DNA from 3 places in the Paenibacillus sp. JCM 9796 genome. Region 3 is predicted to be linked to each of the others. Evidence: predicted binding sites of a transcription regulator. Region 3 holds the regulator's gene; each other region holds the start of a gene.
The links. The regulator LexA, encoded in region 3, represses DNA repair genes until DNA is damaged. The targets are predictions, from matches to a motif close to CGAACATATGTTCG.

Region 1: the regulator LexA is predicted to act here: its motif matches at 2,945-2,958, upstream of ACZ439_RS15560 (SPL family radical SAM protein).
Region 2: the regulator LexA is predicted to act here: its motif matches at 1,680-1,693, upstream of uvrB (excinuclease ABC subunit UvrB).

Annotation. Positions count from the first base shown of each region.
Region 1 covers NZ_AP043723.1:3,234,843-3,239,405, forward strand. Annotated here, with positions in the region: gene ACZ439_RS15550 (redoxin domain-containing protein) at 1-337, shown strand, start outside; gene ACZ439_RS15555 (NAD-dependent malic enzyme) at 464-1,867, shown strand; gene ACZ439_RS15560 (SPL family radical SAM protein) at 2,086-2,922, opposite strand; gene ACZ439_RS15565 (aldolase catalytic domain-containing protein) at 3,051-4,016, opposite strand; gene ACZ439_RS15570 (hypothetical protein) at 4,413-4,563, shown strand, end outside.
Region 2 covers NZ_AP043723.1:2,957,961-2,962,523, forward strand. Annotated here, with positions in the region: gene ACZ439_RS14270 (flagellar motor protein MotB) at 80-844, opposite strand; gene ACZ439_RS14275 (flagellar motor protein) at 831-1,619, opposite strand; gene uvrB (excinuclease ABC subunit UvrB) at 1,889-3,886, shown strand; gene uvrA (excinuclease ABC subunit UvrA) at 3,910-4,563, shown strand, end outside.
Region 3 covers NZ_AP043723.1:109,749-114,311, forward strand. Annotated here, with positions in the region: gene ACZ439_RS00535 (HAD family hydrolase) at 1-84, opposite strand, end outside; gene ACZ439_RS00540 (hypothetical protein) at 180-689, opposite strand; gene ACZ439_RS00545 (aldo/keto reductase) at 714-1,703, opposite strand; gene ACZ439_RS00550 (DUF896 domain-containing protein) at 1,719-1,913, opposite strand; gene ACZ439_RS00555 (LysM peptidoglycan-binding domain-containing protein) at 2,082-2,441, opposite strand; gene lexA (transcriptional repressor LexA) at 2,588-3,208, shown strand; gene glnA (type I glutamate--ammonia ligase) at 3,361-4,563, opposite strand, start outside.

The DNA.
Region 1 (4,563 bases), 2.5 Mb from region 3:
GGCGACCTGGTGTCCGCCTTGTCAGGCGGAGATGCCGTATATGCAGCAATTTTACTCGGATTATGCAAGAGACGGCGTGGTGATTCTGGGCGTTAACGCGACGCATACCGAGGCTAGCGTACCGGTCGTTGCGGCGTGGGTTAAGGAATGGAAGATTACCTTCCCGATTGCGCTTGACACGACGGGGGGCGTGACGGATACTTACCGCGTGAATGCCTACCCGGCTACGTATGTCGTCGACCCCGGCGGCGTCATTCGGGAGAAGCATCCCGGGCCGATGAACGGTGATATGCTGATGTCGGCATGGGAGAAAATAACAAATAAAAGTGAAAAATGATTCTAATAGGGGTGCAAGCTCTTTTTCATTTGCATAAAAAACCTTACGCATGATACCATGAATCTATTGGCAGGTCATATATACGTTTTCGTGACATCACTTTTCAGTTGAAGGAAGGGAATCAGCGTGGCACAGACAAGTATTATTTTGCGTGTGGAGCTCAATCATGAGCAAGTAACGTTCGGAGATGTAGCTGCAACAATCAGTAAAGCAGGGGGAGACATCACCTCGATCGACGTTATTCGTCCCGGCAAGGAATCGTCGGTACGCGATATTACCGTCGATGTGGCGGAATCCGCCGAGTCGCAGGTGGTTGAAGCGTTGAAATCGCATGACGGGATCAAGCTGATTAACGTATCCGACCGTACGTTTCTCGTGCATCTAGGCGGGAAAATCAACATGCAGCCGAATCTGCCGATCAAAAACCGCGACGACTTGTCCCGTGTTTACACCCCTGGGGTGGCTAGAGTTTGTACCGCAATTCATGAAAATCCGAGAAAAGCTTACTCGCTTACGATAAAACGCAATACGGTAGCCGTCGTCACCGACGGAACGGCAGTGCTCGGACTGGGCGACATCGGTCCGCATGCAGCCGCGCCTGTCATGGAAGGGAAAGCGATGCTGTTCAAGCAGCTCGCCGGCGTCGATGCGTTCCCGATTTGTCTGGATACGAAGGATACGGAAGAAATTATTCGTACTATTAAAGCGATCAGCCCGATTTTCGGAGGCATTAACCTGGAGGATATCAGCTCTCCGCGATGCTTCGAGATCGAGACACGCCTGAACGAGGAGCTCGATATACCGGTGTTTCATGACGATCAGCACGGAACGGCTGTCGTCGTTATCGCGGGTTTGCTGAATGCCTTGAAAGTGGTCGGTAAACGAATCGAGAACGTCCGCGTTGTGGTCAACGGAATCGGAGCGGCAGGCGTATCGATCTGCAAAATGCTGCTCGCCGCAGGGGTGACGCGCTTGGTGCCTGTCGACCGCGAGGGTGCCATCGTTCACGGAGGCAGCTATCCTTACCCGATGTGGCAGTGGTTGGCCGACCAGCCGCAAGTCGAAGATAAGGCCGGAACGCTGAAGGACGTTATTCAAGACGCCGACGTGTTTATCGGTGTATCGCGGGGCGGTTTGCTGAACGAGGACGACATCAAGAAAATGAAGCCGGACAGCATCGTCTTCGCGATGGCGAATCCGGAACCGGAAATTGCGCCGGAGGAAGCGCTCCCGCATGTTCGTGTGTTTGCAACAGGCCGAAGCGACTATCCGAACCAAATCAATAACGTGCTCGTGTTCCCCGGTATTTTCCGTGGGGCGCTCGACTGCCGGGCACGGCGGATCAACGAGCCGATGAAGCTGGCGGCCGCCCGCGCAATCGCTTCGGTTGTTACCGAAGCGGAGCTGAACGAGCACTACATCATCCCGAGTATATTTAACGACAAGGTCGTGACGAAGGTTCGCCACGCAATTATCGAAGCCGCTATCCTAACCGGGGTGGCAAGACGGATTCCGCCGGATTTCCGGTAGGATCGTGCAGGAAGAGAGAAGGCGTGGCCCAAAGGGTAACCCCTTGATGAAGACAGTTTTTCAAGAATAAACGAATAACCCTCCAAAACCACTGTTAAAGTGGAGTTGGGGGGTTATTTTTTTAACTCGCGATACTACATCAATAGCGGATAGCCCGCAAGGCCAACTTGCGAAGAAACGCGTCGAACGCCCGTCCGCCCGGTCGGCTCCCGCCCGCTTCAGGGCATAAAGCCCTCTTGGCTCACGCGTATCCGCTGCGCCTCGAATCGCCGCGCGAGCTGCTCCCGCACGCGCAAGTACGCGCCGCGGTCGTACCACGCGTCGTACCCGTTCGCGCGATACAGCTCGCGCATACCAAGCCTCTCCGTCCGGCGCCCCTGGCTGCCGTCGCCCATAAAATAATCGTCGATCACCACGCGATCGACACCGGTTTCCGCCAGCCGGTCGGCCAGCCCGTCGCTGCACGGCAGCACGGGCGACACGGCGGCCTGCGTCGGCACCCCCGCCTCGGCGAGCCGCCGCAAGGCCGCGAATCGGGCGGCAATCGGCGGCGCCGCCGGCGTGAACAGCTTCCGGACCGACTCCATGTCGGTCTCAATGGTCAGGCTGACGCGGACGCGGGGCCCGAGCCGCCGCAGCACGTCGATATCTCGCGTGACCAACGGGCTGCGCGTCTGCACCATCACGAAGGCGAGCTCCTCGGGCGGGGATGCCGCCATGACCTCCAGCCAAGACCGCGTCAGACAGGCGCGGAACTCCTCAGGCTGGTAGGGGTCCGTCGCGGACGACATGAATACCGTAACCGGTTTTTTGCGTCCGGCACGCTTCAGCTCCCGGCTCAACAAGCTGGCTGTATTTGCTTTTACGTCCACCCAATCGCCCCAAGGCGAGCCGCGAAATTTCGCGACCGGCATCTCCCGCACATAGCAGTATGAGCAAGCGAAGGCACAGCCTACATACGGATTTAACGTGTGCGTGTACCCGCTTAAGAAGCCCGATGCGGGAAGGAGCAGCCGCTTGGGCGCTGTGACTTTGATGGATTTTTGACGGGACATAAGCTTCAGCACGAATCCTTTCCGAATGACTGTTGGAGCCGGTGGCCGCTTCAGAGGCTGCGCGCCAATAGAGAAACCCGATTCTCCGCCGCTGCAGCAGCATGGAAAACCGGGTCAGATGTGTGCTATTAGTCAGTGGAGCCGGTCGGCATCACTTCCGGGGAAGTCAGCTTGTCGTAGAACTCCGTAAATTTGTCCTTGTCGTCGCTGGAGCGAATGGCCATCGCGGCACGCGGGTGATCGTTCAGGACGCCGGCGATCATGTAAGGGATGATGTAACCCCACTCCCATTTCTCGCGCATCGAAATCATGTGTTTCTCGATAATGCCGAGCACCGGACGAAGATCGTATTTCGGGTTTTTCAAGTAGCTGACGAGCAGTTCAGTCGGACAGTTGCCCGCTGCGCGACCCATTCCGTAGACGGACGTGTCGAGGAACTCGACGCCTTTGCTCGCACCCGTGATCGTGTTGGAGAACGCCAGCTGCATGTTGTTGTGCATGTGCAGGCCGAGCTTCTTGTTCGGAAGCAGTCGTTGGAATTTGGACACCAGGTAGTCGATGTCTTTGTGATCCATGCTGCCGTAGGAGTCGACGACGTACACGACATCGACCGGGCTTTTGGCGATTTCTTCGAACGCTTCGTTCAGATCATTCTCCATCACATGCGAAAGCGCCATGATGTTGATCGTCGTTTCATAGCCGTAGTCGTGGAATTTTTGCACCAGATCGAGCGCTTTGTCCACATCTTTAATGTAACAAGCGACGCGGATCAGATCCAACATGCTTTGATCGCGCGGGAGAATATCCTTCTCATCTACACGGCCGATATCGACCAACGCGGAAAGCTTCGTACTGGTTTTTTGGGGGATGACTTCCTTCAGGAAATCCTCGTTAAGGAAGCGCCAAGGGCCGGCATCGGCACCTTTCAGCAATTTGGCCGAGTTTTTGTAACCAATTTCCATATATTCGACGCCGGCTTCGCTTAGACCCTGGTACATGTCCTTCACGAATTGGACGCTAAAGTCCCAGTTATTCACTAAACCGCCGTCGCGGATCGTACAATCCAAAATTTTGTGGTGTGTGTCGCGTGTCATCAAAATTACCCCTCTCCAAATTAACAAGTGCTCGCTGACATCTTTCGGGCTTTTAAGCTTTTTAGCTTTTAAGCGGTAAAGTGTTTTATTAATTACTAATTTTACACAGTTTTTTGTATTTGTCAATCATAACAAATTCCAGAACGAGTGGCAATTTCCTTATATATTGAAAAATCAGTCGCCCAACCGTTGTGCAAGGCGACCTGCTATGAAATATTTTGAATCAACAGATACGTAAAGTATCAAATTCTAATATAATATACAAATGGTATCTATAATGAGAGGGAGGAGGAACGCTTTTTCAGGAAGTTCACTAAGAATAAGATCATTGATTCGGGAGGATCCAAGTACATTCGTAAAATCGCATCGTTTACCTTATTCGTCATGTTGTTCGTCATGATCGTCCCGTTCGCTGCTTGGGGCGCCGGACCGGTCGCTTCAACCGAGGCCGCGTCCTTGCTCGTGCAGGATCAGGACGAGCCGGTATGGCCGAAACCGCTCACGTATTTGGATTTAGGCGACTCGCTCGCAGCCGGGGATGACGCCG
Region 2 (4,563 bases), 2.8 Mb from region 3:
GGATACCAGCCCAACGCCCGAACGTCGGGTTGCACAACGAGCCTGAGGCGAAAGCCCCAGGCTCGTTGCATAGATGGCGTTACCTTAGAACAACGATCTCAACGCGGCGGTTTTTCGCGCGATTCTCATCGCTGTTGTTTTCGGCCACCGGCCGGGTATCGGCATAAGACGTCGAGACGAACTTCTTCGGATCTAGCTGCGCGGTATAGACGAAGTAGCGCAGGACAGACAACGAACGCGCTTGCGATAATCCCCAGTTGTCTTTATACACGGAGCCGGTCGACAGCGGCAAATCATCCGTATGTCCTTCAATACTGATGACCGCGTGCAGAGTAGGAAACAAGCTTGCCAATTGGTTCAAGATCGGCAAGGCTCCCGGCTTCAGGTCGGCTTTCCCGAGATCGAATAGGAACAAGTCGTTCAAGGTGACCGCTACGCCGCGAGGCGTATTTGCCGCGGATATTTGCGCTTGCAGGTTGTTTTCCTGAATATAGGCCTGCACTTTCTGAAGCAGGTCTTCCAGCTGTTTTTCCCGCTGCTGCTGTTCTTCCTTCCCGGTCTCCGCGTTATCATTCTGTTCCTGCTCTGTCTTGTTGTCCTCGCCACCCGCGGACGGGTTTGCGGCACCCATGATGCCTTGGCCCTGCGGCATAATCGTATCGGCTTTCATGAATTCCATTTTCAACGCTTTCGCCAGCACTTCGTATTTCTGAACATCGATCTTGCTCATGGCATACATGATGATGAAGAAAATCAGGACGAGTGTAATAAAGTCCGCGTAGCTGAGCAGCCAGCGCTCGTGATTGGGAGGCGCGGCCTGCTTCTTTCTCCTATTCCTCGCCACCGGGTTCACCTGCGCTCTCGCCTTTAATGTGATCTTGAAGGAGGAAAGAACTCAACTTTTTCTTAATCAATTGCGGATTTTCACCCGCTTGCAGAGCTAGTATCCCTTCCAGCATCAATTCCATTTCGGCGACCTGCTCCGCGCTGCGAACTTTGATTTTGCTTGCAATTGGCAGCAAAATGAGGTTGGCGGAACCTACGCCGTACAAGGTGGCCGTAAAGGCGACTGCGATTGCCGGTCCCAAGCTTCCCGGGTCATCCAAATTGCCGAGCACATGAATCAAGCCCATTACCGTACCGATGATCCCCATGGTAGGGGAGTAACCGCCGGCGGCTTCGAACATTTTGGCCCAGCCTTCGTGGTGATTTTCAAGAGCGTCGATCTCCAGCTCCAAAATTTGGCGGGTCAGTTCGGGATCGGTCCCGTCGACCACCATCATCAAGCCGTCCCGCAGGAACGGATTCTCATTCTCTTGAGCACGCTGCTCCAGAGCGAGGACGCCTTCGCGTCTGGCTACGGTCGCCATATCGACGAGCTCCTCGATAACTTGCCCCGGGTCTTGTTTCTTCTCGCGAAAGGCCATGTTCAGCGCCTTGCCAATATCTTTAATTTGTTTTAACGGAAAGCTGACAAGCACGGCGCCGATCGTGCCGCCCGCTATAATCAGCATGGAGCTTGGGACGAAGAGCGCGGAAATATGTCCGCCATCCATCATATAACCGCCAATTAATCCTCCAATACCGATGATGATCCCGATGATTGTCATCAAATCCACTTTCGTTCCACCCCTAGAGATTCAAATATGAATAACGGCAGTCACCTGTCGCTTGTCATTGGAATATCCGTTCGGAATGAACGGAAGACGAATGGGTTCGTTTGCAACAGAAACGGAAAAAAGGTATAATGTATGGGAACAAATATTCCTATTACAGGAACGCAGTCGAACGGAGTCGAAGCTACGCACATAGATGGCCTACCTTTTTATCGGAATCCGGTAACCGAAACTTTAGAAGATTTCCACTCTTTTCATGAATGGGTGATGAGATGAGCGAAGTAACCATAAGCGATAAGAAGTTCCAGCTCGTATCGGACTATACGCCTCAAGGGGATCAGCCGAACGCGATCGAGATGCTGGTATCGAGCATCCGCTCGGGACAGAAGCACCAGACGCTGCTAGGTGCGACGGGAACGGGGAAGACGTTTACAGCCGCGCATGTCATTGCTCAACTGAACCGTCCGACGCTGCTGATCGCGCATAACAAAACCTTGGCCGCGCAGTTGTGCAGTGAGCTGAAGGAGTTTTTTCCACATAATGCAGTGGAATATTTCGTAAGCTATTACGATTATTACCAGCCGGAAGCGTACATTCCTTCCTCGGATACGTTCATCGAGAAGGATTCGAGCATCAACGACGAGATCGATAAGCTCCGCCACTCGGCGACCAGCTCGCTGTTCGAACGCCGCGACGTCATCGTAGTGGCTAGCGTGTCGTGCATCTACGGCCTCGGATCGCCGATGGAGTACCGCAATTTGCTGCTGTCGCTGCGGGTCGGAATGGAGCGTTCGCGCAACGACATTTTGCACCGGCTGATCGACATCCAGTACCAGCGCAACGATATGAACTTTATCCGCGGCACGTTCCGCGTCCGCGGCGACGTGATCGAAATCTTCCCGGCTTCGCGGGGGGAACAGGCGGTGCGCGTCGAGCTGTTCGGCGACGAGATCGAACGGATTACGGAAATCGATGTGCTGACCGGCGAAATCATTGGCGAACGCGACCATATTGCGATTTTCCCGGCCTCCCACTTCGTGACCCACGAGGATACGATGAAGGTGGCGCTCGTGAACATTGAGCGGGAGCTGGAGGAGCGGCTGGCCGAGCTGCGCGGACAGGGCAAGCTCTTGGAGGCGCAGCGGTTGGAACAACGCACCCGTTATGATATCGAGATGATGCAGGAGATGGGCTTTTGTTCGGGGATCGAGAACTACTCCGGACCGCTGACGTTCCGCGAACGCGGAGCGACTCCTTACACGCTGTTCGACTATTTCCCGGACGACATGCTGATCATGATCGACGAGTCGCATGTGACGCTGCCGCAAATCCGGGCGATGTACAACGGCGACCGCGCCAGGAAAGAAGTGCTGGTCGAGCACGGTTTCCGTCTGCCGTCGGCGCTGGATAACCGTCCGCTGCGCTTTGAGGAATTCGAGAAGAAAATCAACCAGATCGTGTATATCTCCGCGACGCCAGGCCCGTATGAGATCGAGAAGTGTCCGCAGATGGTGGAACAAATCATTCGCCCGACAGGATTGCTCGATCCGATCATCGAGGTGCGGCCGACGAAGGGACAAATCGACGATCTGCTCGGAGAAATCCAGGATCGCATCAAGAAGGACGAGCGGGTGCTGGTGACGACGCTGACGAAGAAGATGTCCGAGGATTTGACGGACTATTTTAAAGAGATCGGCGTCAAAGTGCGGTATTTGCACTCGGAAATCAAGACGTTCGAACGAATGCAAATTTTGCGTGACCTGCGTTTAGGCGTCTTCCATGTGCTGGTCGGGATCAACCTGCTGCGGGAAGGTCTCGACTTGCCCGAAGTCTCGTTGGTGGCGATTCTCGACGCCGACAAGGAAGGTTTCCTGCGCGCGGAGCGCTCGCTCATCCAGACGATCGGGCGCGCGGCGCGTAATGCGAACGGCCGGGTCATCATGTACGGCGACAAAATAACCGATTCGATGAACAAAGCGATTACCGAGACGAACCGGCGCCGCGCCATTCAATTGGCTTACAACGAAAAACACGGCATTACGCCGCAGACGATACAGAAGAAAGTGCGCGACGTCATCGAAGCGACAAAGGTTGCGGAGCAGAAGGCCGACTACTTGGCGGACGTCAAGGGAGCAAAGATGTCGAAGAAAGACCGTATGTCGTTGATCGAAAGATTGGAGCAAGAGATGAAGGAAGCCGCCAAAAACCTGCAGTTTGAACGTGCCGCAGAGCTGCGCGACGCCATTCTGGAGATGAAGGCCGAGCTGTAACGAAAGAGAGGATGGGAGAACGAGTGGCCAGAGACAATATCGTCATCAAGGGCGCCAGAGCCCACAATTTGAAAAATATCGATGTCACCATCCCGCGCGACAAATTCGTCGTGCTGACGGGCTTGAGCGGTTCCGGCAAATCGTCCTTGGCCTTCGATACGATCTACGCCGAAGGGCAGCGGCGGTATGTCGAATCGCTCTCGGCCTATGCGCGGCAGTTTCTTGGTCAAATGGATAAACCGGATGTCGATTCGATCGAAGGCTTGTCGCCGGCAATATCGATCGATCAGAAGACGACGAGCCGCAACCCTCGTTCAACCGTCGGTACGGTGACGGAAATTTATGATTACCTGCGCTTGCTGTTCGCACGTGTAGGGCGTCCGCATTGTCCGCAGCACGGTATCGAGATTACGTCGCAAACCGTTGAGCAGATGGTTGACCGGATTATGGAGTACCCGGAGCGGACGAGACTGCAAATTTTGGCGCCGCTCGTGTCGGGCCGGAAGGGCGAGCATTCGAAGCTGCTCGCCGACATTCAGAAGCAGGGCTTTGTCCGGGTCCGCGTGAATGGCGAAATTCGCGACTTGTCCGAAACGATCGAGCTTGAGAAGAACAAAAAGCATAACATTGAAGTGGTTGTCGACCGGATCGTCGTGAAGGACGACGTTCAGACGCGC
Region 3 (4,563 bases):
AGTTGCTTCAAAAGCCTCTTTCACGCTTCGGTCATCCCATAACAACGTATCGTCTAAATCGAAAAGCACCGCTTTGATCGTCATTGTTTAAATTCCTCTTTCTACTGCGATTATCGTTCCTAACTGCCAGTCATTTATATTTAATCCGATCAAGCAACCCCATGACGTTCGTTCAGGCTTCATTTGATGAGCTTTACATTGTTTTTCGAGGCGAAGTCGGAAATTTTCTCGATCATAGCTTCCATTGGCATTTGGTGGAAAAATTTCGTGAATACCCAGCGTTTGCCTTTCGGCTTCAAGGTTACCATGATCGTATCTTTGCTCACGGTTATTTCGCTAATTTGGGAAGCTTCTACGATCCGGTCGCCGCCGAATCGACGGGAGGCCAGCGAAGTTTTACCAATCCTCAGAAACGGTCTGCGCGCCCAATACATAAGCAATGCCAAGAAAAGATAACTGAAGCCCGTTACCCAATACATAGACTCGTCTTGGCCTGCTTGCGGACGAAGGGCAATAAAACAGAACACGCTCATGGCGACGAGCACCAATGGCAATAACCAGCTGCGGCCTTTAAAAGTAACCGCCCCGTCCGAAGACCGAACGGAAATCGAAGACGAACTGCTTTGGCCGTGTTTTTTATTCATGATCTTCGTATTTTTACGTACCATGCGTTCCCATTTACGCGACATTATCGTGACCCCTTATGCTCTCGATTAGATCTGCCTATGAAACTTCTCAATAAACCGGTAAGGATATTCCGATTCCAGCGCGCTGACATCATCCAGCCGCTTCCACATGAAGTCGGAAAGCTTCCAGCCGACCGCTCCCATATTATCTTCAAACTGTTCAAGCGTACGAGCGCCGAATATCGGCGATGTAATCCCTTGCTTATGGATGAGCCAATTGAGCGCCACTTGTGCCGGCGTTTTATTGGTCTCTGCCGCTGCGCCAAGAACCTCATCCAGGATTCGGAAATTCTTATCGGTATTTCGCAGCTCCCATCGACTCTCGCCGTTTTTGTTAGAAAGGCGCCCTTCCGTCGGTTCGTTTCCGCGCTCGTAGCGCCCTGTCAAAAATCCGCCGCCAAGCGGTGCCCAAGGGATGACTCCTACGTTCTCCTCCAAGCAAAGAGGGAGCACTTCGCGGTCCATGGAGCGGCACACGAGACTGTACTGCGGTTGAATGGAAATAAACCGCGCGTAGCGGTTGAAGTCACTTAGATTTAACGATTTCATTAACTGGTACGCCAAGAAATTCGAGCATCCGATGTACCGAACCTTCCCTGATGCAACTAAATCGTCCAGCGCACGAAGCGTCTCTTCAATCGGTGTGACCTGATCCCAAACGTGAACTTGGTACAAATCGATATAATCGGTTCCTAAGCGTCGCAAACTGTCTTCGACGGCATCCATGATATGCTTGCGGGATAGACCGACTTGGTTCGGTCCGGGTCCGGTCTTCATTCGAACTTTAGTAGCCAGAACTACGTCCGATCTTCGTTCGCGAATCGCTTTACCGACAATCTCTTCCGATCTGCCGCCTGCATAGACGTTTGCCGTATCGATGAAGTTCCCTCCTTTATCCAGGAAACGGTTTATCATCTCTACGGACTCCCGTTCATCGGTCGTATGACCGAAGGTCATTGTTCCTAAGCAAAGTTCCGATACCAGAATACCGCTCTTACCCAAAGCCCGATATTGCATATCAAAACCCTCCTCCTACTTCTTCTCATCTTCATCAACAAATTTGATGTTATCGAGTTGAGTACGTAAGGAAGATTTGAAAGAATCAATGTACTTTTTACGCAATTCGTTACGTTCGTTCAACTCCGCTTCGCTCAATCCTTCGGATTTCGCTTTTCGAGCGAGTTCATTGATTCGCTTCACGGTAACATCATGTTCCGATTCCAACATGCCTATCCTCCCAGTCTTCTCGTGTTCCGGTTGTCGCCAGCTGTCGGAACCTGACAAGCATGTCCAGACAAATGGCGTTCGTTATCAAATTATACTTTGACATTATGGATAACGATTGTCAAGAGAATTGACAGGCGGGAAGAGCCTGAAATGTCAGGGCGAGCGGTATTACGGAAGCAACAATTGTTGACCGGCACGAATCGAAGCGTCCTTCAATCCGTTCTTTTTTTTGAGCTCATAGATGTATTCTCTCGGGTTGCCACCCTTAGCTATATGTTCATTGGCGATACTCCACAAGGTATCTCCTCGTTCGACGATAACGGTATGTTGTTCGGCCGGCAAGGAGGCGGCTGCATAAGCGTCCGAATTCCCAAGTAATGCCGTGATCACCGTGCTGATCCCGATGATCATGGCCAACACAAGACCCGTCAGAGCCAGACGCCCTAGCCGTTTGCGATTGCCGACCGCATCTGTTCTATTCATGGACGGCACGTTTACCGAAGTTTGACTGCTAATGATATGCATCATAATGACGACCCCCAAACATTTGTTCTTATATCAAAATAACACGAACACATGTTTGAGTCAATGCATTTTCTCGAACTTATGTTTGTACGAACGGCTATTCTGTGCTATACTTCCAATTAATAGTTTCTATATATTGGAGTGATACGATGAGCAAGATTTCCTCCCGTCAACAGGCCATTTTAAATTTTATTAAAAATGAAGTTAAGGATAAAGGTTACCCGCCTTCCGTACGTGAAATCGGCGAAGCGGTAGGTTTGGCGTCGAGTTCCACCGTACATGGACACTTGGAAAGGCTCGAGAAGAAGGGCCTTATCCGCCGAGATCCGACCAAGCCAAGAGCCATTGAGATTCTGGACGGGGAACCAGGAGAAGGCGCGTTCTCCGTTTCGGTAGCCCGCGTTCCGTTAATCGGACGGGTTACGGCGGGGGTTCCGATTACAGCAACGGAGAACATTGAAGATTACTTTCCGCTCCCCAGCCACTTTGTCGGCGATCAGAGCGTGTTCATGTTAAGCGTCGTCGGCGAAAGTATGATTGACGCAGGCATTCATCACGGGGATTATGTGATCGTCCGCCAGCAGCAGACCGCCAACAACGGCGACATCGTCGTGGCTATGACCGAGGAAGACGAGGCGACGGTGAAAACGTTCTATAAAGAAAGAGACCATATTCGGTTACAGCCGCAAAACCCGAGCATGGAGCCTATTCGGTTGAAAAACGTTTCTATTCTTGGCAAAGTCATCGGCGTATTCCGCGACATCCACTAACAACTCATAACCTCTCGAAGCTCGGCTGCTGCCGGATCGTGAGGTTTTTTCGATAAAAAAACCTCACGGAAGATCACCGCTAGGTCCTTATAGGTCTTGCTAAATTAAAGAAACGGACGCTCGGCTCAGCCGAACGTCCGTTTCTTTAATTATTAATAAAGCGTTAAATACTGCTCGCGCTCCCAAGCGTGAACTTGAGTACGGTAAATGTCATACTCGATTTCCTTAAGCTCGAAGAAATGAGCCAGCGCATGATCGCCGAGTGCTTCGCAAATGACATCGTCACGAAGCATTTCGTCGAGCGCTTGCTTCAAGTTGATCGGCAAGCTCGGAATGCCTTGCTCTTCCCGCTCCTCTTCGGTCATCACGTAAATATTGCGGTCCGTCGGAGGCGGCAGCTGCATTTTTTTCTTGATGCCGTCAAGGCCGGCCTTCAACATAACGGCCAGCGCGAGGTACGGGTTAGCCGCCGGATCCGGGTTACGCACTTCAACGCGCGTGCTGAGACCGCGGGAAGCCGGGATACGGATCATCGGGCTGCGGTTGCTGGCCGACCAGGCGACGTAACAAGGCGCTTCATAACCCGGTACAAGACGCTTGTACGAGTTGACGGTCGGGTTCGTAATCGCCGCGAACGCGCGGGCGTGGCGCAAAATACCAGCCATGTAATGACGTGCTTCTGCGCTTAGGCCGAGTTTGTCGCTCTCGTCGTAGAAGGCATTCTCTTTACCGCGGAACAACGATTGGTGACAATGCATGCCCGAGCCGTTAACGCCAAACAACGGCTTCGGCATGAATGTGGCATGCAGGCCGTGCTGACGGGCTACCGTCTTCACAACGAGCTTGAACGTTTGAATTTGGTCGGCCGCTTTAATCGCATCGGCATATTTAAAGTCGATCTCGTGCTGACCCGGCGCCACTTCGTGGTGTGACGCTTCGATCTCAAAGCCCATTTCTTCGAGCGTTAACACGATTTCGCGGCGGCAGTTCTCGCCGAGATCCGTAGGCGCCAAGTCGAAGTAACCGCCCTGGTCGTTCAGTTCCATGGTCGGATTGCCTTTCTCATCGGTTTTGAACAAGAAAAATTCCGGTTCCGGCCCGACGTTCATCGCGGTATAGCCCATTTCGTACGCTTCTTTCAACGCCGCTTTCAGAATGCCGCGCGGGTCGCCCGGGAACGGACGGCCGTCCGGCAAATAAATATCGCAAATCAAACGCGCCACGCGATCTTCCGTCACCCATGGGAACACGACCCAAGTATTCAAATCCGGGTATAAGTACATGTCTGATTCTTCGATACGAACGTAACCCTCGATGGAAGAACCATCAAACATCATTTTATTATCAAGCGCCTT